Regions from separate parts of the Rhizobium sp. RU35A genome, predicted to be linked through region 3. Evidence: riboswitches for the same ligand, from Rfam matches in the RefSeq annotation. Region 3 holds a riboswitch; each other region holds the start of a gene.
What was found. Region 3 has a riboswitch for cobalamin ahead of F3H95_RS11315 (ABC transporter substrate-binding protein). Riboswitches for the same ligand answer to the same signal wherever they lie in the genome.
Positions count from the first base shown of each region.

Region 1: another riboswitch for cobalamin. It lies ahead of F3H95_RS10425 (energy-coupling factor ABC transporter permease); the one in region 3 lies ahead of F3H95_RS11315 (ABC transporter substrate-binding protein).
Region 2: another riboswitch for cobalamin. It lies ahead of F3H95_RS15670 (DUF1636 domain-containing protein); the one in region 3 lies ahead of F3H95_RS11315 (ABC transporter substrate-binding protein).

Region 1 is NZ_FTMR01000003.1:424,013-433,939, forward strand. It holds gene F3H95_RS10415 (amidase) at 1-249, shown strand, start outside; gene F3H95_RS10420 (flavin reductase) at 279-815, shown strand; cobalamin riboswitch at 879-1,091, shown strand; gene F3H95_RS10425 (energy-coupling factor ABC transporter permease) at 1,143-1,823, shown strand; gene F3H95_RS10430 (cupin domain-containing protein) at 1,904-2,233, opposite strand; gene F3H95_RS10435 (FCD domain-containing protein) at 2,476-3,219, shown strand; gene F3H95_RS10440 (ABC transporter substrate-binding protein) at 3,317-4,828, shown strand; gene F3H95_RS10445 (ABC transporter permease) at 4,898-5,845, shown strand; gene F3H95_RS10450 (ABC transporter permease) at 5,842-6,711, shown strand; gene F3H95_RS10455 (gamma-glutamyltransferase family protein) at 6,736-8,520, shown strand; gene F3H95_RS10460 (DUF1028 domain-containing protein) at 8,524-9,282, shown strand; gene F3H95_RS10465 (ABC transporter ATP-binding protein) at 9,279-9,927, shown strand, end outside.
Region 2 is NZ_FTMR01000006.1:299,587-309,513, reverse strand. It holds gene cobN (cobaltochelatase subunit CobN) at 1-946, opposite strand, end outside; gene cobW (cobalamin biosynthesis protein CobW) at 946-1,983, opposite strand; gene F3H95_RS15670 (DUF1636 domain-containing protein) at 1,996-2,364, opposite strand; cobalamin riboswitch at 2,517-2,743, opposite strand; gene cobO (cob(I)yrinic acid a,c-diamide adenosyltransferase) at 2,851-3,465, shown strand; gene F3H95_RS15660 (cobyric acid synthase) at 3,465-4,937, shown strand; gene cbiB (adenosylcobinamide-phosphate synthase CbiB) at 4,921-5,892, opposite strand; gene cobD (threonine-phosphate decarboxylase CobD) at 5,924-6,955, shown strand; gene F3H95_RS15645 (M20 family metallopeptidase) at 7,038-8,480, shown strand; gene F3H95_RS27645 (methyl-accepting chemotaxis protein) at 8,526-9,644, opposite strand; gene F3H95_RS15635 (aspartate aminotransferase family protein) at 9,853-9,927, shown strand, end outside.
Region 3 is NZ_FTMR01000004.1:153,615-163,541, forward strand. It holds gene katG (catalase/peroxidase HPI) at 1-244, shown strand, start outside; gene F3H95_RS11295 (aminotransferase class V-fold PLP-dependent enzyme) at 369-1,817, opposite strand; gene F3H95_RS11300 (Lrp/AsnC family transcriptional regulator) at 1,916-2,395, shown strand; gene F3H95_RS11305 (ABC transporter ATP-binding protein) at 2,407-3,186, opposite strand; gene F3H95_RS11310 (iron ABC transporter permease) at 3,183-4,208, opposite strand; gene F3H95_RS11315 (ABC transporter substrate-binding protein) at 4,205-5,218, opposite strand; cobalamin riboswitch at 5,422-5,661, opposite strand; gene F3H95_RS11320 (phosphoethanolamine--lipid A transferase) at 6,186-7,820, shown strand; gene F3H95_RS11325 (acetyl-CoA hydrolase/transferase family protein) at 7,852-9,366, opposite strand; gene purU (formyltetrahydrofolate deformylase) at 9,694-9,927, shown strand, end outside.

The sequences.
Region 1 (9,927 bases), on a different contig from region 3:
GTGGGGGCCGGACAGCGGATGAACGAGGTGGTGAGCGCGATGACCTCGCTCACCCGGCCCTTTTCCTATCTCGGCCTTCCGGTCGTCACTCTGCCGGTGGCTGTCGGTCGTGAGGGGATGCCGGTTGCGATCCAGCTGGTCGCCCGCCCCTGGCGGGAGGATCTGGCAGCCTCGGTGGCGCGGCATCTCGAACATGCCCTTGCCCTCTCCGCCTTCCATCCATCTCAAGCATCCCCCACGGCCGCCTGAGGGCAGGCCAGGTTTTCAGGAGTTGTCCGATGAACGCCATCCAGACTGCCAGCCTCGAAGGGGCCGCGACGATCGATCCGGCTGCGTTCCGCAATGCCATGGCAAGGCTGGGCGCCGCCGTGCACATCATCACGACCGACGGCGTCGCCGGCCGCGCGGGTTTTGCTGCAACCGCGGTGTGCAGCGTGACCGATACGCCGCCGACCCTGCTTGTCTGTCTCAACCGGTCCAGTTCGGTGTTTTCCACGTTCGAGGCCAACGGCGTGCTGTCGGTCAACACCCTTGGTCCGGGACATCTGCGGCTGTCTTCCCTGTTCGGTGGCAAGACGCCGGTGGAGGAGCGATTTGCCGCTGCCGATTGGGTAACCGGAGACACCGGTGCGCCGGTTCTGTCCGACGCCGTGACCTCCTTCGATTGCCGTGTGGCAGAGGCGGTCGATGTGGGCACGCACAAGGTCCTGTTCTGCCGTGTCGTCACGCTGCGGGCCGGCAGCACGAACGAAGCACTTGCCTATTACCAGCGCGCCTATCACGTGCTTGGCGAGGCAAGCCGGGTTCCGGGCTGAAACTGCCGGGTGAAGGCGATACGAGATTGTCGCAATCCCTTGTTGCCAAGACCCTGCCGGCAACGATAACATCCCCGTGATGGTCCCGGCCTTCCTCAAGGGAAGCCGGGTTAAATGGGAACATGGTGGGGCGCCTCAAGGCGCCGAAACCATGGCTGCCCCCGCAACTGTAAGCGGCGAATGACGTCCGGATGCCACTGGCTTCAAGAGAGCTGGGAAGGCGGGCGAAGTGAGGAACCGCGAGCCAGGAGACCAGCCATCGGAGCCGGGCGGAGACGCCTTTTTCATTTTCCAGCCGCGCGGTGGGCGCGGACAAGAGGGACCAAGATGCATATCGAACCAGGCGTCGTTGACGGCGCAAAGATCATTCTCAGCTATGCCACGGCGGCCGTGGGCTTCGGCCTGACGGTGAAGATGGCGGCAGACGGCCTGCGCGACAACGGCGGTTTGCCGGCGCTTGCGCTGCGCAGCCTCGCCACGACCGCGCTGGTGTTCTGCTTCTTCGAAGTGCTGCCGCATCATCCGGTCGGCGTTTCGGAGGTTCACCTCATTCTGGGCTCGACCCTTCTGCTGCTGTTTGGGGCCGGCGCTGCGGCGATCGGACTGGCGGCTGGCCTCCTGTTGCAGGGCCTGTTCTTTGCCCCGTTCGATCTGCCGCAATACGGCATGAACGTGACCACGCTGCTCGTGCCGCTGTGGGGCATCAGCCTGCTGGCCCGGCGCATCATTCCCCGCCGCACCGCCTATGTGGATCTCAGATACGGCCAGGCCCTGGCGCTCTCGACCGCCTATCAGGGCGGCATCGTGGCCTGGGTCGCCTTCTGGGCGCTTTACGGCCATGGGTTCACCGCGGAAAACCTCGGCAATGTCGGTGCCTTCGGCCTTGCCTATATGAGCGTCATCCTGCTCGAACCGCTGATCGATCTCGCGGTGCTGGCGGCGGCCAAGTCGCTCAGCCGATTCAGCCGAGGCCCGCTGTTCAACATCCGTCTGCATCAGGCGGCCTGATCGTCTTTCGCAACAGCAATACAGATGCCGCGCGTGACACTGTCTGCGCGGCATTTTTTAATGCTTTGGCGTCGATCCCGTCAGGGTGTCGGCACGGCCAGAAAATCGTCGCGGCGCGGCGTGAAGCAATCGATGAGTTCCCCGGCCTCCAGGCACTGGCAGCCGTGCTCGACATTGCCGGGAATGACGAGGCTGTCGCCCGGGGCAAGCTCATAAGGGACGCCATCGCGTAAGAAGCGGAACCGGCCGCTCGCCACATAGGTGGACTGCACGTGCGGATGCTTGTGCAGCTTGCCTTCCGCGCCGGTCTCGAACCGGAAGGAGACCACCATCAGGTCGGCATTTTCGGACAGGACCCGGCGGTGCACACCGGCATCGGGGGAAACGGTCGGATAGGTGGGAAGGCTCATCGGGATCCTCGTGACTGATGTCTTTCTTGTCATACAAGATGAACATGCTATCTGACAAGATGGTCACTCGGCCTCTTTCCAACCTTGTCTTTGCATTCCGCAGAGGCAGAGAGGCGCGCGATGTGCCGTCAAATCCGTCGGCCTGCCTCTTTCTCGGGCTTGCATCATTTGTGTCCAGATTATGGCTTGACACCCTTCGCAGATGATGGCTGGATTGAACCAATCTGAAATTGGTTCCGAAAATGGTTCAGCCCCAAAGCCATCCCGACAATGCCAATTATGCGCTGGAAAAGCTGCGCGAGCTGCTGCGCGTCGGGGGCTTCGGGGTGGACGGCAAGCTGCCGACGGAGCGTGATCTCGCGGAGCGCCTCGGCGTCGGCCGGCGTGCCGTGCGCCAGGCCCTGGAAGTGCTGGAAGCTGAAGGCGAAGTCTGGCGTCGTCAGGGTGCCGGAACTTTCGTCGGGCAGAAGCCGGACGCGCTTTCGGCCGATGTCGGCGCCATCGTTGCCGGAACCGATTTCATGGAGATCATGGAGGTGCGTCTGCGCATCGAGCCGCAGCTGGCGCAGCTGGCGGCGCTGAGGGCCAGAGCGCCGGAATTGGTTCGCATGCGCGAACTGGCACGCAAGATTCGCGAGAGCGACAACGCCGATGCACGTGAACTCTGGGATGGTGCACTTCACCGGCAGATCGCCCAGAGCGCGCGCAACCAGCTGTTCCTGAGCATCTTCGACCTTATCAACCACGTGCGGCAGGACGAGGCGTGGCAGGCCATCCGCGAACGCGCGCGCAGCGGCGATGCGGTGAAAATGGCCTATGCCCAGCATGAGGACATCATCGATGCCATTGCCGCGCGCGATCCCGCGCGGGCAGCCGAAACCATGCGCCGGCACCTGCTGATGCTGCAGGAGCGTCTCATCCGCGAGACCTCCCATGACGGACAGGATGCTGCCATGCCGCCGACCGGTGAACCCGTTTTGGCCTGAGATTGCGGCGGGCGCGCGCGCCCGTCGATTGGGGGACGCCGGAGGTTACAAGCCGGCACCAGTGAAAGAGACACGGATCGATCAGAGGAGAATGATCATGAACGGATTTTTGCGCCTGACGACGGCGCTTGCCTTTGGCGTGTTGACGGCTCTGCCGGCTGCCGCTGCAGACCTGAAGATCGGCCTGCAGGATGATGCCGATGTGCTGGACCCGGCCCAGTCGCGCAGCTTCGTCGGCCGCATCGTCTATACCGCGATGTGCGACAAGCTGGTCGACGTGTCGCCGGACCTCAAGATCGTGCCGCAGCTGGCGACTGGCTGGAAGTGGTCCGATGATGGCCTGAAGCTGGTCATGACGCTCCGGGACGGCGTGAAGTTCCACGACGAAACCACGATGGATGCCGCAGCCGTCGTCGCCACCATCGAGCGCAACCTGACGCTGCCGGAATCGCGTCGCAAGAGCGAGTTGTCCTCTGTCGCCAAGGTTGAAGCGACCGGGCCGCTGGAGGTGACCTTCACGCTGAAGCAGCCGGATGCCACGCTGCTGGCCCAGCTCTCCGACCGCGCGGGCATGATCGTCTCGCCGAAGGCCGCCAAGGAACTTGGTGCCAATTTCGGCTCGAAGCCGGTTTGCGCCGGTCCCTTCAAGTTCGTCGAGCGCGTGCAGCAGGACCGCATCGTGCTGGAGAAGTTCAAGGATTACTGGAACAAGGACGCCATCTTCATCGACAAGGTGACCTACCTGCCGATTCCGGATTCCACCGTACGCCTTGCCAACCTGCGCTCCGGCGATCTCGACATGATCGAGCGCCTGGCGGCGACCGACGCCCAGTCGGTCAAGGGCGATGGCAAGCTGAAATACGAGGCCGTCGTCAATATCGGCTACATGTCGCTTTATGCCAATGTCGGCAACGGCGCGCGCGCCAACAACCCGTTCGGCAAGGACAAGCGGCTGCGTCAGGCTTTTTCGCTTGCCATCGACCGCGAAGCGCTGATGCAGATCGTCTATGAAGGCACCGCCGTTGCCGGCAACCAGCCCTTCCCGCCGAACAGCCCCTGGTATGACAAGAACATCCCGGTGCCGGCCCGTGACGTCGCAAAGGCCAAGGCGCTCGTCAAGCAGGCCGGTTTCGACCGCGTCCCGGTCGAGATGCAGGTGCCCAACAACCCGGTTGCACAGCAGATGATGCAGATCGTCCAGTCGATGGTCGCCGAAGCCGGCTTCGACGTGCAGCTGAAATCCACGGAATTTGCCACGCTGCTCAACGAGCAGACGGCCGGCAATTACCAGCTCAGCCGCTCCGACTGGTCAGGCCGTGTCGATCCGGATGGCAATATCCACCAGTTCGTCACCTGCAATGCGGGCCTCAACGACACGAAGTACTGCAATCCCGAGGTCGACAAACTGCTGAACGCGGCACGCGCCTCGACGGACGAGACGGTGCGCAAGCAGAAGTATGATGCCGCCGCGGCCATCCTCAACGATGACCTGCCGATGATCTATCTCGGCCACCAGTCGTGGATCTGGGCGATGAAGAAGAGCGTCAGCGGTTTCGTGCCCAATCCCGATGGCATGATCCGTCTGACGGGAATGAAGAAGGAAGGCTGAGGTCTTCCCGGGTGCCGCGGAGTTCAGCCCGCGGCACCCCCTCCGCTCTATCCCTGAAAAGGAAGGCGCATGCCTGTTTTCATCGCAAAGCGTCTGCTGGTCGCGCTTCCGACGCTGTTGATCATTTCCATCTTCGTCTTCTCCCTCCAGAAGCTTCTGCCGGGTGATCCGGTGCTGGCCATGGCGGGTGAGGAACGTGACCCGGCCGTTCTCGAACTGCTGCGGGAAAAGTACCATCTGAACGACCCGATCCCGGTCCAATATGTGCGATGGCTGGGCGGCGTCGTGCAGGGCGATCTCGGCATGTCGCTGCGCACCAACCAGCCGGTTCTCGAGCTCATCAAGGAAAAGCTTCCGGTCACCATCCAGCTGGCGATCATGTCGATGATCTTCGCCTTCGCGATCGGCGTGCCCATGGGCATTCTGGCGGCGGTGAAAAAGAACACGGTTCTGGATTACGTGGCGAGCCTTTTGGCGCTTTCCGGCCTGTCGGTGCCGAATTTCTGGCTTGGCATCATGCTGATCCTGCTGGTTTCGGTGCAGCTCGGCTGGCTGCCGGCCTCCGGCTACGAATCCATCTTCGTCGATCCCGTGCGCTCGCTGCAGACGATGATCATGCCCGCTTTCGTACTGGGCAATGCACTGGCCGCCACGCTGATGCGCCACACCCGCTCGGCGATGCTCGGCGTACTTTCCGCCGATTATATCCGCACCGCCCGCGCCAAGGGGCTTTCGCCGCGCGAGGTCGTGCTGTCGCACAGCTTTCGCAATGCGCTGTTGCCGGTCATCACGCTGACTGCACTCCTGTTCGGCGAGCTGCTGGCGGGCGCCGTGCTGACCGAGCAGATCTTTACCATTCCGGGTTTCGGCAAGCTCATCGTCGATGCCGTCTTCAACCGCGATTACGCGGTGGTGCAGGGCGTCGTGATGTGCACCGCTCTTGGTTTCATCCTGATGAACCTGATCGCCGACGTGTTGTATGTCCTGCTCAACCCGCGTCTGAGGGCCAATCTATGACCGCCATCGAACAGACAGGCATGCCGCCGGCGCGCGCCGAAAGTCGCGCCTGGCGCAAGCTGAAAAGGAGCCGCAGCGCGCTGGCGGGGCTTGTGATCATCGCCTTCTTCGCGCTGCTTGCCCTTGCCGCGCCGATCCTGCCGATCCCGGACCCGATCGCCACCAGCTGGTCGGCCATCCGCAAGGCGCCGTCCGCCGCTCACTGGCTCGGCACGGACGATCTTGGCCGCGATATTCTCTCCCGTATGATCTGGGGTGCCCAGGCCTCGCTTCTGGCAGGCATCGTTTCGGTTGCCATCGCCGTCGTGATCGGTGTGCCCTTCGGCATCCTCGCCGGCTATTTCGGCGGCTGGGTGGATCTCGTCATCTCCCGCGTCACCGAAGCCTTGCTCGCCATGCCCTTCCTGATCATGGCGATCGCGCTCGCCGCCTTTCTGGGGCCGAGCCTCAGCAATGCGATGATCGCGATCGGGTTGACCGCCATGCCGATCTTCGTGCGGCTGACGCGCGGCCAGGTTCTGGCCGTCAAGCAGGAGGATTATGTGGAGGGTGCGCGCTCCGTCGGCCTCGGCCATCTCGACATCATGCTGCGCTACATCCTGCCCAATGTCACCGCCCCGATCATCGTGCAGGCGACGCTGACTGTTGCGACCGCCATCATCGCGGAAGCCAGCCTCTCCTTTCTCGGCCTCGGCCAGCAGCCACCGGCGGCCAGCTGGGGCTCCATGCTGAACGTTGCGAAGAACTTCCTCTCCCAGGCCCCCTGGATGGCGATGTGGCCGGGCGCCGCGATCTTTCTGGTGGTGATCGGCTTCAATCTTCTCGGCGACGGGCTGCGCGATGCGCTCGACCCGCGCGAACACTGACATCGGACATGAAGGGCAAGACCCATGACTGACTTTACCACGCGTCCCGAAATCCTCGGCACCTTCGGCGTCGTCACCTCCACCCACTGGATTGCCTCGGCCGTCGGTATGAGCATTCTGGAAAAGGGCGGCAATGCCTTCGATGCAGCCGTCGCCACCGGCTTCGTGCTGCAGATCGTCGAGCCGCATCTGTGCGGCCCGGGTGGCGACATGCCGGCGATCATCTACTCGAAGAAGACCGACAAGGTGGAGGTGATCTGTGCGCAGGGGCCGGCGCCGGCCGGCGCCACCATCGAACACTATACCGCCGAAGGGCTGAAGCTCATTCCGGGCGACGGCCTGTTGTCCACCGTCATCCCCGGCGCCTTCGACGGCTGGATGCTGATGCTGCGCGACTACGGTACGATGAGTGTGCGCGAGGTGCTGGAGCCGGCGATCTATTATGCCGAGCACGGACATCCGGTGCTGCCGCGCGTCTCGGCCACCATCAAGGGGCTTTCGGACTTCTTCGCCAGGGAATGGCCGACCTCGCATGAAACCTGGCTGCCGGGTGGCGCGGCGCCGGAGCCGCATTCCAACTTCCGCAATCCGGTTCTCGCCGACACCTGGAAGCGCATCATTGCCGAGGCGGAAGCCGTCGAGGGTCGCGAAAACCAGGTGCAGGCGGCGCGCGATGCCTTCTATCGCGGCTTCGTCGCCGAGGCGATCGACCGCTATCTGCAGACGGCCGAGGTGATGGATGCCAGCGGCCAGCGCCACAAGGGCGTGCTCTCGGCCGACGACATGGCCAACTGGAGCGCCACGATCGAGGCGCCGCAGACCTTCGACTATCACGACTGGACGGTGTGCAAGACGCCAGCCTGGGGGCAGGGCCCCGTGCTGCTGCAGTCGCTTGCTCTTCTGAAGGGCTTCGATCTCGGCGCGATGGACCCGACCGGTCCGGACTTCGTCCACCACGTGGTGGAAGCGATGAAGCTCGCCTATGCTGACCGTGAGGTCTATTACGGCGATCCGGACTTCGGCCAGATCCCGACAGAGGCGCTGCTGTCGGATGGCTATAATGACGAGCGTCGCCGGCTGATCGGGGCCGATGCCTCGCTCGACCTGCGGCCCGGTACGCTACCGGGCTACGAGCGGCAGGTGGACGCCACCATGGCCATGCTCGCCGAATTCTCCGGCAAGGGGTCGGTCTACGAGCCGACCATGGCGCATCTCACCGAAAAGAAGGGTGACACCGTCCATATCGACGTTATCGACCGCTGGGGCAACATGGTTTCCACCACGCCATCAGGCGGCTGGCTGCAGTCCTCGCCGGTGGTGCCGGGTCTTGGCTTTGCGCTGAACTCCCGCGCCCAGATGTTCTGGCTGAAGGACGGGCTGCCGACCTCGCTGGCCCCCGGCAAACGCCCGCGTACGACGCTCACCCCCTCGCTTGCGCTGCATCAGGGCCGCCCAACCCTTGCCTTCGGCACGCCGGGTGGCGACCAGCAGGACCAGTGGCAGCTGCCCTTCTTCCTGCGCTATGCGCATCACGGCAAGAACCTGCAGGCGGCGATCGACGCACCGCTGTTCCACACGACGCACTTCCCGGGTTCCTTCTATCCGCGCACCAGCGAGCCCGGCCACATCATGATCGAAGCGAGCTTCGGTGAGGCGACGATTGCCGAGCTGCGTCGTCGCGGCCACCGCATCACCGTGGCGGACAACTGGTCGGTCGGCCGCCTCACGGCGGCGCGCCGGGATGCGGACGGCCTCATGCGCGCGGCAGCGACGCCGCGCCTGATGCAGGCCTATGCTGTGGGACGCTGAGCCATGACCTGGTCGATCGTTGCCCGTGACCCCGAAACCGGCCATCTCGGCGTTGCCGTCGCCAGCCGCTTCTTTGCGGTCGGTTCGGCGGTGCCCTATCTGCGCGGCGGCGTCGGTGCCGTCGCGACACAGGCCTTCGTCAGCCCGCTCTATGGCGTCGATGGCCTTGCCATGCTCGGCGAAGGCAAGGCACCGCAGGACATCATCGATGCACTGACGGCCCGCGATGATGGAGCTCAGCAGCGGCAGATGCATCTGATCGATGCGCAGGGCCGCAATGCCGCCTTCACCGGCGCGAAATGCATCGACTGGGCGGGACATCTCGTCGAGGAGAATGTCTCTGTCGCCGGCAACATGCTGGCCGGCCCGCAAGTCATCGAGCAGACGCTGCGCGCCTATCGCGATCTGGCCGCCGCCCCCTTTGCCGAGCGCCTGCTGGGCGCCATGGAGGCTGGCGAGGCGGCGGGTGGTGACAAGCGGGGCAAGCAGTCCGCCGCGCTCGTCATCTACCGTGATCAGGACTATGCGTGGCTGAGCATTCGTGCCGACGATCATGCCGAACCGCTGGAGGAACTCTGGCGGCTCTATCAGGTGGCGCAGGAGCGTTACCTGCACGTGGCCGAAACCATGCCGACGCGGACCAATCCGCATGGGCTGACCGATCGCCGCGAGATCGACCGTAAGATTGCAGCACTCGAGGCCGAACGCACGGCAAGTGGCCGCGCCAGCGCCTCCTTTGCCACCCCATGGAACCCGTCATGACCCAGGAGCCCGTTCTTTCCGTTCGCAACCTGACGACGGCCTTTCGCACGGACGAGGGCTGGAAGCCGGTGGTGCGCAACATTTCCTTCGACGTGGCGGCCGGCGAGACGCTGGCGATCGTCGGTGAATCCGGTTCCGGCAAGAGCGTCACCTCGCTTTCCATCATGCGGCTGCTGGCGGCGGGTTCAAGCCGGATCGGGGGCGAGATCCGGCTGAACGGCCGCGATCTGCTGGCGCTGTCCGAAAAGGACATGCGCGGCGTGCGCGGCAACGAGATCGCCATGATCTTCCAGGAGCCGATGACCTCGCTCAACCCGATCTTCACGATCGGCCGGCAGATTTCCGAGGTGCTGACGCGGCACAAGGGCCTGTCGAAGACGGAGGCGCGGGCCGAGACGATCCGCATGCTGGAGCGGGTGCGCATTCCCAATGCCGCAAGGCGCTTCGACGAATATCCGCACCAGTTCTCCGGCGGCATGCGCCAGCGCGTGATGATTGCCATGGCGCTCGCGTCTCGCCCGAAGCTGCTGATTGCCGACGAACCGACCACCGCGCTCGACGTGACGATCCAGGGCCAGATCCTCGATCTCATCAAGGAATTGCAGGATGAGGAGGGCATGGCCGTGCTCTTCATCACCCATGACA
Region 2 (9,927 bases), on a different contig from region 3:
GCATCGCCAGATCCGAGGGGCCGAGACCACGCGGGCTTGCGGCCCAGGCGGCCCGCTTTGTCGTGGCGATTACCGTCTGGAACACCGGCACGCCGAGCCTGTCGAACAGCGTCCGGCCATCCGCGCCCGCATTGCTGGCAAATGCAGTGGCCGTGATCACGGCCGCCGGTTTCAGTCTCGCCAGCGTGTCGTGAAGCGTGTCCAGCGTCGCCGCGTCCTTGAGGCCGGGCACGAAGACGGGCAGCGGAAAGGCACCACGCGCGACAAGCGCTGTGCAGAGCGCATCGATCGGCGCTACATCGTCCGCGAGCAGCATGGAGCGGTAGAACAGAAGCGGCAGGATCGGCCGTCCCTCGGCTCCCGACAGCGCCCAGGCTTCGGACACCACTCCCCGTCCGGGACGATAGAAACCGAGCTTCGGCACGGCGGTGGCCGCCTGGGGCCGTGGCGCCTCGCCCCTTGCCAGGGCCTGCAGCGTTTCCGCCAGCCGGTCCAGATTGTCGGGTCCGCCCTCGCGGAAGAAGGAGAGCAGGCGATTGATTTCCCCTTGCGCCACCGTCGAGGCGGCCGAGAGGCGCTCGTCCGTCTCGCTGCACTCGCCCGGCAGCAGGATCAGCGGCAGGCCGCGCTGCCGCGCCACATGCGACAGTTCTTCCACGCCGTAGCGCCAGCGGTCGTAACCGCCGAGTACGCGCACCAGAAGGACTCTTGCATGCCGCGCCACCTTGTCGATCCACAGGTCGACCGACATCGGATGGCGAAGATCGGAGAGCTGGGCAAGCCGCAGCGAAAGGCCGCTCGCGCCGCGCCGCGCCCAGGCGGACGCGACACCGTTCAGGTCGCTGTCGGTAAAGGACAGCACCACCACATCGCCGGGCGTCTGGTTCAGATCGACCGGTTCGATCAGGTCGTCGAGCGACGCGGATGTGGTGGCGAGAATATGCATCAGGCGGCCAGCATCTTCCCGATCCGGTCGACATCGATGCCCTTTTCGCCGATCACCACGAGGCGCGAGCGGCGGTCCTCCGTCGCGGTCCAGGGACGGTCGAAATAGTGGTTGACGCGCGGCCCGACGGCCTGCACCAGAAGCCGCATCGGCTTGCCCGCCACTTCCACATACCCCTTGATGCGAAGCACCTTTTCCGCCTCCGTCACCGCCGCGATGCGCTGGCTGAGCGCTTCGGGGCTGGCGATCGCCGGCAGGTCCAGCACGAAACTGTCGAAATCGTCGTGCTCGTGGTCCAGTTCGTCGTCGTGATGGGTCTTGCGGTTCTCGATGTCGTCTTCCACGGCAAGGCCGAGGCCGATGAAGATTGCAGGATCGATCTGGCCGTTTTCGGAATGGACGATGCGCACGGCGCGCGGCAGGTGATCCTCCACATGCGCCCGCGCCTTTTCGAGATCGGCGGCCTGGAGAAGATCCGTCTTGGTCAGGATGACGAGATCGGCGCAGGCGATCTGGTCCTCGAAGACTTCCTCCACCGGGTCGTCATGATCGAGTGACTGGTCCTCGGCCCGCTGGGCGGCAAGCGCCTCCAGATCGTCGGCGACGCGGCCTTCGGCGAGCGCCAGCCCGTCCACCACGGCCACCACGCCATCGACGGTGACGCGGCTCCTGACGCTTGGCCACTGGAAGGCCTGCACCAGCGGCTTCGGCAGTGCCAGGCCGGAGGTCTCGATCAGGATATGGTCGACCTTCGGTTCCATCGCGAGGATCTTGTCGATCGCCGGCACGAAGTCATCGGCCACCGTGCAGCAGATGCAGCCATTGGCGAGTTCGATGATGTTGTCTTCCGGGCAATTCTCGACGCCGCAGCTCTTCAGAATCTCGCCATCGATGCCGACATCGCCGAATTCGTTGACGATCACGGCAAGGCGCTTGCCCTTGATGGTTTCCAGCGCATGGCGCAGCAGCGTCGTCTTGCCGGCGCCGAGAAAACCGGTAACGACGGTGCAGGGCACGCGGGAGAGCGAGGGGGTCATCGGGGCAGTCCTTCAGCTTTCAGGGGAGATGGAACGGAGCGGCGGAATGCGGGCAATCATGCCGCGCTTCAGCGTGTCCGGGCGGCCCTTCCAGGGCATCAGCCCGTCGGGGGATGTGGCAAGCAGGCGCGCGCCGGTCAACAGATCCGCCGCGGCCTCCGTCGTCAGGTCGCCGAAGACATAGGACCAGCCGTCCGCGCTCTGGATGCTGGCGCTCAGACCGCGCTTGCAGTTGGCAAGGCAGGCAACAGCGCGGATCTCGATCACGTCTCCGCCTTCGGCCGCCAGTGTCTTGGTGCGTTCGGAGAGGAGGGCGCCGTCGCGCGGCGCGTCGGCCGCTTCCTGGCCGCTGCGGCAGGTATCGCAGACATGCACCGTCACGCGCCGCGTTTCCTGTGCGCCACTCTGCTGCTCATCGTGTCGTGCCGTCAGATCCAAGATCCACCCCGGGTGTTCGTCATAGAGGGGTGCGCCCATGGCGGGGAAATGCCGCATGGTTCGGTAAGGTCCCTGCCGGAGCACCCCGCCCGGCTGGACTTGTCTTCCTCAACGGCAGGTCTCCTGGCTCGCGGGTCCTCGCCCGAACGCCGCCTTCCCGAAGCGTCTGCCTCAGTGGCCTGGTGCGTCGGGCGTCCCGCCCGTTCGGGCGGAAGCCGCTTACAGTTGCGGGGGCAGCCGTGGTTTTGGCGAGGATTGCCGCACCACGTTCCCTCTTAGCTTTCCCCGTTGCCGGGAAAAGACCGTTGCGGATTCACTATGCGCTTGCAGAACCGTGTGTCAATGGCGCATTGCCGCGCGCTTCCATTCGACTATAGTCCGCCGCTCGCGATGAAAATGCAGGACGAAACGCAAGGAGAGGTGTGGCCGATGAAGGAGATCGACGAGCGCGAGGCGGACCGTCATCGGCGTAAGATGGAGAACCGCAAGGCGGTTCAGGATGCCGAAGTGGCCTCAAAGACCCTCGAAAAGGGTCTCCTGATCATCAACACCGGACCGGGCAAGGGCAAGTCCACCGCCGCCTTCGGGCTGGCGCTGCGCATGCTGGGGCACGGACGAAAGGTCGCGGTGGTGCAGTTCATCAAGGGCGCCTGGGATACCGGCGAGCGCGTGGCCCTGGAGGCCTTCGGCGAGCGGGTGATCTGGCACACCATGGGCGAAGGCTTTACCTGGGACACGCAGGACCTGAAGCGCGACGTGGCCGCGGCCGGGCGAGCCTGGGAGAAGGCGAGGGAGATGATGGCGCTGCCGGATGTCGGGCTCGTCATCCTCGACGAACTCAACATCGCCTTGCGCTACGACTATCTCGATCTTAACCGGGTGATCGCCGATCTTGCCGCCCGCCGCGAAGACCTGCACGTGATCGTTACCGGCCGCAATGCCAAACCCGCCCTCATCGAGGCCGCCGACATGGTGACCGAGATGACGCTGGTGAAGCATCACTTCAAGGCGGGCGTGAAGGCTCAGGCGGGAATCGAATTCTGATGGAGACGGGCAGGGTTGCCAAGGCGCTGATGTTCCAGGGCACCGGCTCGGATGTCGGCAAGTCGCTGGTGGTGGCGGGGCTGGCGCGTGCCTTTACCTTGCGCGGTCTGAAGGTGCTGCCCTTCAAGCCACAGAACATGTCGAACAATGCCGCCGTCACCGAAGATGGCGGCGAGATCGGCCGGGCGCAGGCGCTGCAGGCCCGCGCGGCGCGCGCCGCCCTGTCCGTCCACATGAACCCGGTGCTGCTGAAGCCGCAAAGCGAGGTCGGTGCCCAGCTCGTCGTGCAGGGCCGGGTGGAGGGCAATGCGAAGGCTGCCGAATATCAGGAGATCAAGGCCCGCCTGATGCCGCGCGTTCTCGAGAGCTTTGACCGGCTTCGGGCGCAGGCGGATCTGGTGCTGGTGGAAGGTGCCGGCAGCGCCTCCGAGGTCAATCTTCGCCGCAACGACATCGCCAATATGGGCTTTGCCCGTGCCGCCGATGTGCCGGTGGTGCTGATCGGCGATATCGACCGCGGCGGTGTGATCGCCAGTCTCGCCGGCACGAAGCTGGTGCTGGAGCGTGAGGACGCGGCGATGATCCGCGGCTTCATCGTCAACCGCTTTCGCGGCGATCCGGCCCTGTTTGCCGAGGGCATGCGGATGATCGAGGGCTTTACCGGCTGGTCGCCGATCGGTCTGCTGCCGCATTTTGCAGAGGCTGTGCGGCTTCCGGCCGAGGATGCGCTGGCGCTGAATTCCGCCCCGGTCGCCAAGCCCGGCGCAAAAATCCGCATTGCCGTGCCGATCCTGCCGCATGTCTCCAACTTCGACGATCTCGATCCGCTGGATGCCGAGCCGGATGTGGAACTTGTCCGGGTGCGTCCGGGTGGCGTGCTGCCGGCTGATGCCGATCTCGTGCTGCTGCTCGGATCGAAGGCGACGATCGCCGATCTTCAGGCGCTGAAGGCGGCGGGCTTCGATATCGATATCGCCGCGCATGTTCGGCGGGGAAAGCCGGTGCTCGGCCTCTGCGGCGGTTACCAGATGCTGGGCAAAACCGTCGCGGATCCGGACGGGATCGAGGGCCCCGCCGGCGCCATCGAGACGGGCCTTGGCCTTCTCGATGTCGAGACGCGCCTGACCGGCGACAAGCGGCTGGAGGCGGTAACGGGCGAGACGGCCGACGGAAATTCCTTCGCCGGCTATGAAATGCATGTCGGCGAAACCTCCGGTCCGGATTGTGCCCGGGCCTTTGCCCGCGTGGCGGGGCGGCCGGAGGGGGCGACGGCGCCATCCGGCCTTATCAGCGGCACCTATGTGCATGGCCTGTTTGCCGATGACCGCCAGCGTTCCGCCTGGTTGACGCGGCTGGGCGGCGAGGCCTCGCGGCTTGATTACGAAGCGGGCGTCGAGGCGGTGCTGGACCGTCTGGCCGCCCATATGGAGCGGCATCTCGATCTCGATCGCCTGTTCAGACTAGCACGATAAAGCCGACGGCGAGCAGGCCGAACAGGATGATCAGCAGCTGGTCGGCGGTGCGGGAAAGCGTAAGCGCGCGGCGGATGTCGATGGCTGTCGCCTCGCGGCGGCCCCCTTCCCCCATCACGTGATCGTCCACCAGCACGCCGCCATAGACGCGCGGACCGGCAAGACCGAGGCCGAGCGCGCCGGCCATCGCGGCCTCCGGCCAGCCGGCATTGGGGGATTTGTGCTTTCCCGCATCACGGCGCACGGCCTGCCAGGCCGCTCGCGGCGCAGCACCGGGCGTCATGGCGGCCGCCGCGATGAACAGAAGCGCGGTAAGGCGCGAGGCGGGCAGGTTGACGAGATCGTCGAAACGGGCCGCCGCCCAGCCATAGGCGCCGTAGCGCGCATTCCTGTGGCCGATCATGCTGTCGGCGGTGTTGGTCGCCTTGTAGAGCGCTCCGCCTGGCAAGCCGAGCAGGCCGAGCCAGACGGCCGGGGCGGTGATGCCGTCGGAAAAGTTTTCCGCAAGGCTTTCGATGGCGGCGCGGCACACGCCCGCCTCGTCCAGCTGGTCGGGATCGCGCCCGACGATCATCGAAACGGCCTTGCGACCCGCGGTAAGTCCGCCGCTCTCCAGCGCGTCGGCGACCGCCCGCACATGGTCCTCCAGACTTTTCTGGGCGAGCAGGCTGGACGAGAAGAGGGCGACGACGAGGATGCCGAGCGGCAGCCACAGAAGCGCGCTCTCGATCACGGTCGCCGCCGTGCCCGTAACCGTCAGAAGGACGATGAAGGTTGCGACACCCAGAGCCTTGCGACGCGCGAAGGACTGGTCCAGCCGGTTGAAGCGGGTTTCCAGAGCCCCGATCAGCCGGCCGATCCAGATCACCGGATGGCCGATGCGATCGACCAGCCATTGCGGATAACCGAGAAGCCGTTCAATAACGAGAGCCAGGAAGGCGAGAGAGAGGGCCATGGGCGGGACTGACAAGCTGCAGGAGAGGCGGATGACTGTGTCCGGAGGCGCGATCGAGCATGGCGGCAACCTTCGCCGTGCGGAACAGCTGTTTCCGCAGGCGCCGGCGCCGTGGATCGATCTCTCCACCGGCATCAATCCGCACGCCTATCCTTTTTCGCCGCCGGCGGCCACCGCTTTCTCCCGCCTGCCGGAACCCGCCGATCTTGCGCGCCTGAAGGCATGCGCGGCAGATCTCTACGGCGCGCCCTCGCCGGCGCATCTGGCGGCCGCTCCCGGCACGCAGATCCTGTTGCCGCTGCTGATCGAGGCGGTCTTCGGCCGCACTGCGGCGGGCGGCAAGCGGGCCGCGATCCTCTCGCCGACCTATGCCGAGCATGCACATATGGCGCGCCTTGCCGGCTTTGCGGTTCACGAAACGGCGGATCTTTCCGCTCTCCAGGCGGCGGATCTCGCCATCGTCGTCAATCCGAACAATCCGGACGGGCGCATCGTCGCACGTGATGACCTGCTGGCGCTCGGCCGGCATCTTGCGGCAAAGGGCGGGCTGCTGGTCGTGGACGAGGCCTTTCTCGATGTGATCGATCCGCAGGCTTCGGTCGCAGGCGCGGTGGATGAGGGGATCGCCGTGCTGCGCTCCTTCGGCAAGTTCTATGGGCTGGCCGGCGTTCGCCTCGGCTTTGCCGTGGCAGCCCCCCCTGTCGCTGAGCGGCTTTGCGCGCATCTCGGGCCCTGGGCGATCCCCGGCCCGACGCTCTCCATCGGCCTGGAGGCGCTGTCTGACCGCGTCTGGCAGGCGGGGATGCGCGTGCAGCTTTCGCAGGAGGCAGCGCGGCTCGATGCTCTGCTGGCCGGGGCCGGGTTTGCCGTGTGCGGCGGCACGCCGCTGTTTCGCTATCTGCGCCACCCGCGCGCTGGTGCCCTGTTCGAGCATCTGGGGCAGGCGGGCATTCTGGTGCGCCGCTTTGCCGAGCGGCCGGATTGTCTGCGGGTCGGGCTGCCACGGACGCAGGAGTGGAAACGGCTGGAAACCGCCCTCTGCTCAGAAAACTGGCATTGTTGAAGCCTGCAAGAAAGGTTTGCATTCTGTCGCTGCTGGGATAGGGTCCGGGCCATCCATGATTGTCGCATGCAGGTGAAATCCGATGTCCATGAGCAGCAACCTTCCCGAAATCTTCGATGCGGTCGACAGAAAGCGGGAGGTGTTCACCGAATTGGCGGACCGGGTCTGGGCGACCCCGGAAACCTGCTACATGGAAGAGGAATCGGCGGCCGCACATCGGGAAATGCTGGAAGCGCAGGGTTTTCGCATCACCGAAAACGTCGCCGACATTCCGACCGCGCTGATCGGCGAGGCGGGCGAGGGCGGCCCGGTGATCGCCTTTCTCGGCGAATATGATGCGCTGGCGGGGCTCAGCCAGAAGGCGGGCCTTGCCCATCACGAGCCACTGAAGGCCGGGGCCAACGGCCATGGCTGCGGCCACAATCTCCTGGGTTCCGCCTCGCTGCTGGCCGCCACCGCACTGAAGGACTGGCTGGAGGCGACCGGCATGCCCGGCCGCGTGCGCTACTACGGCTGCCCGGCGGAAGAGGGCGGTGCGGCAAAAGCCTTCATGGTGCGCTCCGGCGCCTTCGAGGATGTCGATATCGCCATCTGCTGGCATCCGAGCAATTTTGCCGGCGTGCAGCGGGAAACGTCGCTTGCCAATTGTCGCATCGATTTCACCTTTACAGGCCGCGCCTCGCATGCGGCCGCCAGCCCCGAGCTTGGCCGCAGCGCGCTCGATGCTGTCGAACTGATGAATGTCGGCGTAAACTATCTGCGTGAGCACATGCACCAGGAATGCCGCATCCATTATGCGCTGCTCGATGCCGGCGGCATTTCCCCGAACGTTGTGCAGGCACATGCCAAGGTGCGCTATGTGGTGCGCGCGCCGGAACTTTCCGGCCTGTTCTCCCTGATCGAGCGGGTGAAGAAGGTGGCCGAGGGTGCCGCCCTGATGACCGAGACGAAGATGGAGCACAAGATCCTTTCCGGCGTCTCCAACCTCATCGTCAACACGCCGCTGATGGAGGTGATGCAGGACATCTGGCAGAGCATGGGCGCACCCGATTTCGACGCGAAGGATATCGCCTTTGCCGAGGCGATCCGCGCGACCCTGAGCCCGGAGGACATTGCCGCCAGCTGGGCGCAGGAGCGGCTGGAGGAGCGCGATATTCCGCTCGCCGATTTCATCCTGCCGGCTCATAATGAGGTGCGCCAGATGGGCGGTTCGACGGATGTGGCCGATGTCAGCTGGGTGGTGCCGACGGTGCAGGCCTATGGTCCGACGCTGGCCATCGGCACGCAGCTGCACACCTGGCAGGTGGTTGCGCAGGGCAAGAGCGGCATCGCCCACAAGGGCATGATCGCGACCGCCAAGGCCATGGCTGCTACCGGTCTTGCCGCCCTGCAGAGCGAACAGCTGCGGCAGGCCGCCTGGGTTGATCTCAAGCGCCGGCTGAAGGGCCAGGCCTATCGCAGCCCGATCCCGGAAGGCACGGAGCCGCCGGTCGAGGCCATGGGCGGGCGACGCCGGGCCCGGTAACGGGCTTCCCGGCCTGTCGAGGCTGACAGGCGACGACCAAAGAGATCAGCGGCTGGCGCGCAGGTCGAGCTGGCCGCGGATTGCCTCGTCGCTTTCGGTCTCCTGCACCACGACACCGTACCAGCCAAGCCCGTCATAATCCTCGTAGCCGAGGGTTCGCGCATAGGCGACGATGGCGCCCTGCTCGTTGTAATAGCTGCCCTTCTGGCGGCCGCCTTCCACCTTCAGCGCAAAATGGGTGAACAGCCGCTCCGGCCGGTTGCAGGCAATCACCCTCGCCTTTTCGTCGAGCAGCATCACCGTGGTGCGGCCGGCCTGCTGTTCCGGCAGGTTCGCTTCCTTCTCCACGATGGCATGACCCTGGTTCTGCCAGTCGAAATAGACGCCGAGCGTGCCGAGGAGGCGCCCGTCGCCGCGCCCGCCTTCGCGGATGCCGGTGGCATAGACCAGCACGTGATGGCCCTCGTGCAGCGGACTCTCCTTGACCTCGTCGACGATGTACTCATCGCCTGAGGCACAGCGGGCGGCGGCCTCAAACCACGGATCGCCGGCCAGCGAACGTCCGACGAGACGCCGCTGATGGGCGGGGTTGGAGGAGGCGATGATGCGGCCGGAGAGGTCGGTCATCACCAGATCGTGGTAGACCGTGTAGAAGCGGTTGATGACGCCAAGCCGGGTGGCGGCATAGGCGGCCTTGTCCGGCGAGGGGGCCTGCAGCGCCTCCCAGAGCGCCGGGTCGGTTGCCCACCAGCGCACGTCGGCCGTGCGTTCGAAAAGATTGCGCACGATCAGCTGCACGAGCGTCTGGGCAAGGTCGGTCAGGCGCACGCCTTCCATTTCGGTCACCAGCTGGTCGGCCATGGTGCGGCTGAGCCCGATGCGGCCGAGCACATTGCTTTCGAAACGTCCCGAAATGTCCGTCGCCACCTGCGCCAGCCGCTGTACCTCGTTGGCAACGACGGCAAAGCCCTTGCCCGTCTCGCCGGCGCGTGCGGCCTCGATCAGCGCGTTGATGGCCAGAAGCTTGATCTGCTTGACCACATGCGTGTTGTCGGCGCTGAACCGCTGCAGGTCTATGCTGATCCCGTCCGTCACCACGCGCATGGAGCGCGGCGTGGCAGGGATCTGCGGTTGGGTTGTGGCAAGGCTTCTGGCGCTTGTCATGACATGGTTCCCCGGATGGCGGCTTTGCTTCTGGATTTTTCGATAGTCTGTCGCAATCTTCTCAGGGCAGGGTTAGATTTTTGTAAAAAAATTTTCTCAGGAGTTACATTTCGGGACAGGCCGAAGCAGTGCTTTCGTTTGCTCCGAGATCGTGATATTGCGATCGCAGATCGCGAAATTTCACCCTCAAGATATCGCAGGAAGCCCCATGACGATCCAGCCGAATTCCATCGAAGGCCGCGACAGGGCCTATCATCTGCATTCCTATACCAATGCGAAGGCG
Region 3 (9,927 bases):
CGACATGGCCTATAGCTGGACCCCGGTGACGCCGGCGGAAAACCTGTTCGAGATCCGCGACCGCAAGACCGGCGCGGTGAAGTGGACCGCCACCCGCGTCGACCTCGTCTTCGGCTCAAACTCGCAGCTGCGGGCGCTTGCCGAAGTCTATGCCCAGTCCGACAACGCGGAAAAATTCGTCCGCGACTTCGTCGCCGCCTGGGTGAAGGTGATGAACGCCGACCGTTTTGACCTTAAGGCCTGAGGGCAGGCGCTGTTTTGACCACAGAGCCCCCGGTGCAAGCCGGGGGCTTTTTCACATGGCGCACCATGAAGCGCGCGCGTTAACGTTGACGCATCAACACGCTGTCAGCCTACCTACCTGTGTTTCACGCCGCCTGCGGGAAGAAGATCGCGCGGGCCGGATCGAAGCCGTAGGCGGCGCGGAATTGTCCGGCGTCGCTGGCAAGCTGTTTGACGCTGTTCAGGATGAAGTCCACCTTGTCCGGCGTCAGCAGCACCGAAAAGTTCAGGCGGGTGAAACCGGGCTTGGCCATTTCGTCGCCGGAGAGGATCGCGGTGCGCAGGCGGGCGGACTGGGCTTCGTCGATATCCAGCAGGCGGTGCACGTAAGGGCCGGCGCAGGCGCAGCCGCCGCGGGCCTGGATGCCGAAACGGTCGCTCAGCATGCGGGTCACCAACTGCTGGTGCACGAAGCCACCTTCGCCATCGCGCACCCGAAAGGAGAAGATCGGCAGGCGGCCGGCGTCACGGGGCCCGAGCAGTTGCAGGTCGGGGTGATCCTGCCAGGCTGCGAAAGCCGCAGCGGTCAGTGCGGCGTTGCGCGCCGCCATGCAGTGCTCACCGATCGCATCCTTGACGAGGAAGGCAAGGGCTGCGCGGATATCGCCCACCACGTTCGGCGTGCCGGCCTCCTCGCGCGCCTCCAGGCTGTCGGCATAGTCATGGCCGGTGGAGGAGACGAATTTCACCGTGCCGCCGCCGCTCCAGCTGGGGGTCCTGGTCTCGACGGCGTCGCGGCGCAGGATCAGGATGCCGGACGCACCGGGGCCGCCGATGAACTTGTGCGGCGAGACCACGATGGCATCGATCTCGGCATCCGGTGCGGGCCGCATGGCGATCGGCAGATAGGGGCCGCCGCCGGCATAGTCCCAGATCATCTGCGCCCCGGCCCGCTTCACCAGCCGGGTCACGGCCGCGACATCGGTGACGATGCCGGTGACATTGGAGGCGGCGGAGAAGGAGCAGATCACCTGATCGAAGCCGCGGGAGGCGGCCAGCGTTTCGGTGAGCGCCTCGCGATCCGGGCCACCTTCCGGCCCTTCCGGCAGTTCGATGATGTCTGCACCCGCCTCGCGCCAGGGCAGGATGTTCGAATGATGCTCATAGGGGCCGATCAGCACGCGGGTGGATGTTTTCGCCGCACCGAACAGAGAAACCAGCCGGTTGATGCCGGCGGTGGCGCCAGAGCCCGCAAAGATCACCGCATGGGCCGCATCAGCACCGCAGAGACGGCCAATCACGGCGCGGGCCTCGCGCCGCAGCCGTGTCATCATGCCGCCGCACCAGGAGGCTTCGGTATGGCTGTTGGCGTAATAGGGCAGCACCTCGGTAAGGATGAACTGTTCCACCTGCATCAGCGCCCGGCCGGAGGCCACGTAATCGGCATAGACCAGCGGCTTGTCGCCGAAGGGACCGCGCACCATGGCATGCTGGCCGATCAGGCCGGCGCGCAGATGCTCGATGATATCATCCCGCTGAAGGCGCTGGCGAAACTCAGCCAGAAGCTCCGTCATCTGTCCATCTGCCGTGGCCATGCGTGTCGTTTCCTTTTTTGCCGCTTCGACAGCATAGGCATTGCGCCGGTGGGACTTCATCTCCTATCTTTGCGTGAAACGGGCAAATATTGGGTCAAATGAACGACAAAATCATCAAGATTGACGCGATTGATCGACGCCTGCTGACGGCCCTGCAGCGCGACGGCTCTCTCTCGCAGCGCGATCTCGCCGAACAGGTGGGGCTGTCGCAAAATGCCTGCTGGCGCCGGCTGCAGCGGCTGCAGGAGGCGGGTGTGATCCGCGGCTCGCAGACCGCCGTCGATCTGCCGGCGCTGGGGCTGGATCTTACCGTGTTCGTGATGATCCGCACCCGCCACCATTCGCGCGAATGGGCGGAGAGCTTCCGGCAGCACGTGGAGAAGCTGCCGGAAGTCGTTGACTTTTATAGAATCGGTGGCGACTGGGATTATCTCCTGAAGGTCGTCACCAATGGCATGCGCGGCTATGATGCCTTCTACCAGAAGCTGATCACCGGCTTCGATTTTTCTACCGTCACCGGTTTCTTCTCGATGGAAGCGCTGATGCAGAACCGGCCAACGGACCTGACGCGGCTCTAAACCGGCGCCCGTCAGCCGGAAAGGGCGCCGGCCGTGGCGTGAAAGCGGATATGGCAGGTGCCATTTTCCTGACGCTCCACCGCGGCCTCCACGCCGAACACCTCGGCGATCAACCGCTCGGTCAGGACCTCCACAGGCGTTCCGAGCGCCACGAGACGGCCGGCCTGCATCACGGCGATGCGGTCGCAGAACAGGGCGGCGTGGTTGAGATCGTGCAGCGCAGCGATCACCGTCAGGTCCAGCCGGCGCACGAGATCGAGAATGCCGATCTGGTGGCGGATGTCGAGATGGTTGGTCGGCTCGTCAAGCAGCAGAAGGCGCGGCTCCTGCGCCAGCGCCCGGGCAATGTGCAGCCGCTGGCGCTCGCCGCCGGACAGCGTGTGCCAGCTGCGGGCGGCCAGATGCGTCATGTCCACCTGCGCCAGCGCACGCGCAACGATCGCGTCATCGCGTTCGGACCAGGGCTGGCCGAGGCCGAGATAGGGCGTGCGGCCGAGTTCGACGGCCTGCCGCGCACTCATCCGCTCAGCCGTCTCGGCCTGCTGCTCCACCAGCGCCAGCTTCTGCGCGAGATGACGGCGCGACAGGGCGGAGAGCGGCACACCGTCCAGTTCCACCGTGCCGCGGCGCGGGCGGCGTAAGCCCGCCAGCATGGCGATCAGGCTCGTCTTGCCAGAACCGTTCGGGCCGATGATGCCGAAAAATTCGCCGGGTTCGGCCGAGAGCGATACGCCATCGACGATGGTGGCGGGGCCGACCGCCCAGGTCACCTCCTTGGCAGCAAGCCTCACAGCCGCGTCCTCCTCTGGCTCATGATCACGGCAAAGGCCGGCGCCCCGAACAGGGCGGTCACCACGCCGATCGGCAGCACCTGACCCGGCACGATGATGCGCGAGAGAATATCGGCAAGAATCATGAACACGGCGCCGACGATGGCGGACGCCGGCAGCAGCACGCCGTGGCGCACACCCACCAGCATGCGGGTGGCATGCGGAATGACAAGGCCGACGAAGCCGATCGAGCCGACCAGCGCCACCATCACCGCCGTCATCATCGCGGTCACGCCGATCAGCAGAACATAGGTCCGGCGCACCGCAATGCCGAGCGAGGCGGCGGAATCGCGGCCGAAGGCAAAGGCATCCAGCGCGCGGGCCTGCGAGAAACAGAGCGCGAGGCCGACCAGCGCCGCCGGCAGCGCCAGCGTCACATCCGGCCAGCGCACGCCGGACAGATTGCCGAGCAGCCAGAACATGATGCCGCGCGCCTGTTCCGCATTGGCGGCCTTGGTCACCACGAAGGCGGTCAGTGCATGAAACAGCTGCGAGCCGGCAACGCCCGCCAGAATGATGGCCGCCGCCCCGCTTCCGGCCCGCCAGGCGAGCAGGCTGACAAGACAGAAGGCGATCAGCGCACCGGCAAAGGCGCCGAGCGGCAGGCCGACCAGCCCGCCGCCGATGCCGAGGATCGCGACCGACACGGCGCCCGTGGAGGCGCCGGCGGAAATGCCGAGCACGTAGGGATCCGCCAGCGGATTGCGCAGCAGCGACTGCAGCACCACGCCCGACAGCGAAAGCGCCGCCCCGCAGCAGGCGGCCACCACCACCCGGCTCAGCCGGTAGCTCCAGACGATGCCCTCATCGATGGGATCGAGCGGATAGGCGGCATGAAACAGCCGGTTCGCCACCGTCTTTGCCACCACGTCGAGGGGAATGGCCGTTTCGCCGATCGCCGCCCCCAGCCAGAGGGCGGTGGCGAGAAGAGCCACCGCAGCCAGCGTGAAGGACGCGCGGGTCGACAGGCGCCTCACCGTCACCGGCCAAGGCCCGATTTTGCAATGCCGTCGGCAAGCGCCTCGATGCCGTCGATGGTGCGCACTGTCGGGTTCATCGTTTGGGCATCGAGTTCCACCACATGGCCCTCGCGCACCGCCGGCATCAGGCTGGTCACCGGATCGGTCTTCAGGAAGTCCCGCTTGACGGCGATGTCATCGGCGGGAAAGCGGCGGCGGTCCATGCTGGCGGCCACGATCAGGGTCGGATTGGCGCGGGCAATGGTTTCCCAGCCGATCGTCGGCCATTCCTCGTCGCTGTCGATCACGTTGCGGATGCCGAGCGCCTGCATGATATAGCCCGGCGCGCCGTTGCGGCCGGCAACGAAGGGATCGGTGGCAAGCTTGGCGCTGGAAAACCAGAAGACGGCCGAGATGCCCTTGCCCGCCGCGGCAACCTTCGCACGGGCCGCCGCCTCGCGGGCCTTAAGCTCCGCCACCACGGCCTCGCCGCGATCCTGCACATCGAAGATGGCGGCGAGATCGCGGATCTCCTGATAGACGAGGTCCATGGTGAAGGCCTCGACGCGCACGCCATCGCCGCCGCCGGAATTGTCCTTGCCGATGCAATCGGCCGGCGAGGTGTAGACCGGTACGCGGAGATCCTGAAACTGCGCCACCGTACCGACCGTACCCTTCGGCCCGACATGCCATTGATATTGCACGGCGACCAGATCCGGGCGCGTGGCAATGACGCGCTCGAAACTCGGATCGTTGTCGGCCAGCCGCGGCACTTTTGCGTTGATCGCTTCATACGGCTTCAGCACCGGCCCCACCCAGACGGCAGTGCCGACCACGCGCTCGCCAAGGCCGAGCATGTAGAGAATTTCGGCGCTGTTCTGGCCAAGCGCCACGGCACGCTGCGGCGCCTTCTGGAAAGTGACGGCCTGCCCGCAATTCTGCAGGGTCAGCGGATAGCTGGTCGCCGCGGCGAAGGCGGAACCGGCGGACAAGAGACCGGCGGTGATCGAAAGGCCGAGAAAGCCTGTGCGCAGGCGCGATGCGAAAGCGTGGTTCATGATGTTGAAAAATCCCGGAAAGGCCAAGAAAGGCAGAGAAGAACAGTCAGCGGGGGCCATCAGCCGTGGCGCCGACAGGATAAGATCAGCAGTCCGGGGATTGCCGGAAAAGCGGGCGGGCATCCGCCGCCGCAAGGGTCAGTCATAACAGGCTCCTGTTCCGGGCATCCCCGCCCGTGACGTTGGACATGATCGATGGCAGGTCTCCTGGCTCACGGTTCAGCGCCTCTCATCTGCCTTCCCGCGCGGCTCAGGCGCAGTGGCATGATGCCTTCAGGCATCACGAGGATGATCGGCAACCGCTTACAGTTGCGGGGGCAGCCACGGCCTTGATCCCTTGAAAAAAGGACGCACCGTGTTCCCTATTAATCCCTCTGGCCGCGACCGGCGCCGAGGGAACCATCGGGCGGAGTTAATCCGGCGGAAGAGCCGGCGTCAAGCGCAAGGCTATGGCGGAAGAGGCAGGATGCGAAGTCATCGTCACTCGATACCCATGTAATGTAATATCATTACGAATAGCCTGTATGGGTTCGGATGTCCAGCGATCCATAATGCGCTTCAGGCAGATTGCTGTGGAAGGCCCTCCCGCCCACCTCACGGCAATACGCAAGCAGACTTGGCGGCATGACGAGGGGGAGGAAAAAGCCGAGCATGCATCATGAAATACGCATGTAATTCCGCGTTGTCGCGCAGCCCCTTTACACGCCATCAAGCGAAGTTTACCAGAGGATTCGGGGGATCTTCACGAAAGACCACGGTGCCTGCTGGCGCGCGGACAACAGTTTGCCTTGTTTTGCTGTTCATGCGGCGAAACGGGCCGGCTTGCCTCACCCAATCTGTGGCGGATGCAGGAGGCATTCAGGTTCGTGTCAGCTTTTTGAAGCACCAGCGGAGGTTCGCATGCAGGGCACCCCGATGTGCCGTTCGTGAAGGGTCAATTGCCTTGAGTTTCCATGTCTTCTTCGCCAGACGTCCGCGTCTTGGTAGCGTGACGCTCAGCATCATTGTCGCGCTCTATATTCTGGTGCTCCTCAACCAGACCTTCTGGTCGCAGTCGCTGACGGTGCTATCCGGCCAGCATGTGGCGCTGGCGGGTCTTGCCGTGGCCCTGACAGGGGCCTTCATCGCCTTTTTCGTCAGCTTCTCGGTCAAATACCTGATGAAGCCGCTGCTTATCTTCTTTGTGTTCATCGCAGCGGGAGCCGCCTGGTTCATGGATCAGTTCGGCGTCATCATCGATTCCGACATGATCCGCAATGCGGCCGAGACGACGAGCGCAGAAGCCGGCCACCTGATCACCGCCGGCTATCTCCTGCACATGGCGGTCTATGCCGTGCTGCCCTCTCTTCTGATCGCCTGGGTGCGCGTCGCCCATCGCACCTTCCCGAGGAAGGTGATGATGAATCTCGCAGTCATCGTGCCTGCACTGTTGGTCTTCGGGGCAGCCGCGCTGGCCAATGCCGGCACCTATGCCTTTACGATCCGCCAGAACCGGGAATGGTTTGCAACGCTCAATCCCTTCATGCCAATCGCAAACGCGGTCGCATACCTGGAGAAGCTGAAGCAGGAGCGTGGCATCGTGGTGCAGCCCTATGGCACCGATGCCAAGGTGGCCGATGGCGCAAAAGCGAAGGACCGCAAGCCGCGCGTCACCATCATCGTCGTGGGCGAGACCGCCCGCGGCTCCAATTTCTCGCTGGGCGGCTACGAGCGGCTCACGAACCCCGAGCTTGCCAAGCGCGACATCTTCTATTTCGACAAGGCGCAGAGCTGCGGCACGGCCACCGCCATTTCGGTTCCCTGCATGTTTTCGGGCCTCGGACGATCCGATTACAGCCATGCAGGCGCGCTGGAACGGCAGAACCTGATGGACGTGCTGGTGCATGCCGGCATCCGCGCCGAATGGTGGGACAACAATACCGGCAGCAAGGGCGTTGCCGCCCGCATTCCCTACAAGGAACTCTACCGCTCGACCGACAGCCGCTACTGCGAAAACGGCGAGTGCAAGGATGACATCCTGCTCGACCAGTTCGACGCGTGGCTGTCGTCCGTGACCGGAGACAGCGTGCTGGTGCTGCACCAGCTTGGCAGCCACGGTCCGGCCTATTATGCACGGTATCCGGATGCCTACCGCACCTTCCAGCCCGATTGCCGCAGTGCCGAATTCTCCAAGTGCCACCGGCCGGAGATCATCAACGCCTACGACAACAGCATCGTCTATACCGACCACATCCTCGCAACGATCATCGACAAGCTGACCGCCGTCGAGGGCAAGGTGTCGCCCAGCATGATATACATGTCGGACCACGGCGAATCGCTCGGCGAAAAGGGCCTGTTCCTGCATGGCGCCCCCTGGGTCGTGGCCCCGGAACAGCAGACGCACATTCCCTTCCTGCTATGGCTCGGAAAGGATGCGAAGGCCGGCATCGATACCGCCTGCATGGACAGGCGCAAGACCGAGCCGGTGTCGCATGACAATCTCTTCCACACGGTGCTTGGCCTGATGCATGTTCAGACCAAGGTACGTGAGGCCGAGCTCGACCTGACGGCAGCCTGTCCGCCGAAGCCGGCAAGCTGACAAACAAGCGCCCCCGGCCCGCCGCCTCGGCCTACTCCGCGGCGGCGGCGAGCTTTGACTGGCGCATGTCGCCACGGTCGCGGCTGTTGAGATGCCAGGAGAAGGCCTCTTCCAGCAGATGCGGCGTGTGGCCGCCGCGCGCGGATGCACGCTCGAAATAGCTGCGCAGCGCCTCGCGGTAATCGGGATGGGCGCAGTGCTCGATGATGCGTTCGGCCCGCTCGCGCGGCGCAAGCTCGCGCAGGTCCGCCAGTCCGTTTTCCGTCACGATGATATCGACGTCATGCTCGGTATGGTCCACATGCGGCACCATCGGCACCACGGAGGAAATACGGCCGCCCTTGGCAAGCGATTTCGTCACGAAAATCGAGAGATAGGCATTGCGGGCGAAATCGCCCGAGCCGCCGATGCCGTTCATCATGTGCGTGCCGTTCACATGGGTCGAGTTGATGTTGCCGTAGATATCGACCTCAAGCGCCGTGTTGATGCCGATGACGCCGAGGCGGCGGATCACTTCCGGATGATTGCTGATTTCCTGCGGGCGCAAAACCAACCGGTCCTTGTAGCGGCGGAAATCCGCATAGACGCGCGCGGCACAGGCCGACGACAGCGTGATCGACGAGCCGGAGGCAAAGCTCAGCTTGCCGGCCTCAAAGAGATCGAAGGTACTATCCTGCAGCACCTCGCTATACATGCGCAGGTGATGGAACGGCCCGTCGGCAAGGCCGGACAGCACCGAATTGGCAATGGTGCCGATGCCGGCCTGCAGCGGGTTCAGCGTCAGGTCCAGGCGCCCGAGGCGCACCTCCTCCTCGAAGAAGCGGATCAGGTGGCCGGCAATCGCGCTGGTCTCGGCATCGGCCGGCTCAACGGTCGAAAAACTGTCCTGCTCCTGCGTGATGACGATGGCGGCGATCTTCTCCGGATCGACCGGGATATAGGGCAGCCCTGCCCGCGTATCGCAGCCCACCACCGGGATCGCCTCGCGCGTCGGCCGCTTCGTCGGAATGTAGATGTCGTGCAGGCCTTCCAGATCGAGCGTCTGGCTGAGATTGATCTCGATGATCAGCTTCTTCGCCAGAATAGCGAAGCTTGCGGAATTGCCGATCGAAGTGGACGGAATGATGCCGCCATCCAGACGGATCGCGGCCGCCTCGATGATAGCGTAATCAATTGGTCCAAGCTGGTTCGAACGCAGATGTTCGACGGTTTCCGAAAGGTGCTGATCAACGAACATCACCTCGCCGCGGTTGATTGCGGCGCGCAGCGTCGGATCGGTCTGGAACGGCATGCGGCGGGCAAGCACATGGGCTTCCGTCAGCATGCGGTCGATATCATGGCCGAGCGAGGCACCGGTCAGCAGCGTGATCTTGAACGGGTCGGTCCTTGCCCGTTCCGCCATGGCGACCGGCACGGCCTTGGCATCGCCGGCGCGGGTAAAGCCGCTCATGCCGATGATCATGCCATCCTGAATGAGGCTCGCGGCCTCCTTCGGCGTGACGATCCGGTCCAGAAGGGAGGGGCGTCTGATGCGATCTTCCAGCATGGTCTTGTCCTGCGTTGTGTCCTGACGGTCCATCATGTTTTCCTCCCGACCGTGACCTTAGCGGCGGATCGCGGCCTCACCTTGACCGAAATCAAGGACGCTGCCCGATGGTACGGCGGGGATGGGCGCATCGAGGGCGCAACCGGAACGGCGCTTTGCCCGCCCGCCCGTAATCTCCCTCTGCCGTGACGCGCAGACAGACGCTTCCCAAAACGAGGCTTGATCTCCTGCAGATCTCGGCTATTGCCAGAAGTCCCAGCGGACGCCGTCCGCCGGAGGCCAGACCACACGATGGGCCCGCAACGGGCCTGAACGAGAGTGATGACGATGAAGAGCTATGTGCTGACCGTTTCCTGCCCGACCTCCCGCGGCATCGTCGCCGCGCTTTCCGGCTATCTGGCGGAAAAGGGTTGCAACATCGTCGATTCCTCGCAGTTCGACGATTTCGATACGCAGACCTTCTTCATGCGCATCTCCTTCATATCAGAGGAAGGCATCGATGGAGCAAGCCTGATCCAGGGGCTGAAGCCGATCGCGGAAAAATTCTCCATGCAGGCGGAC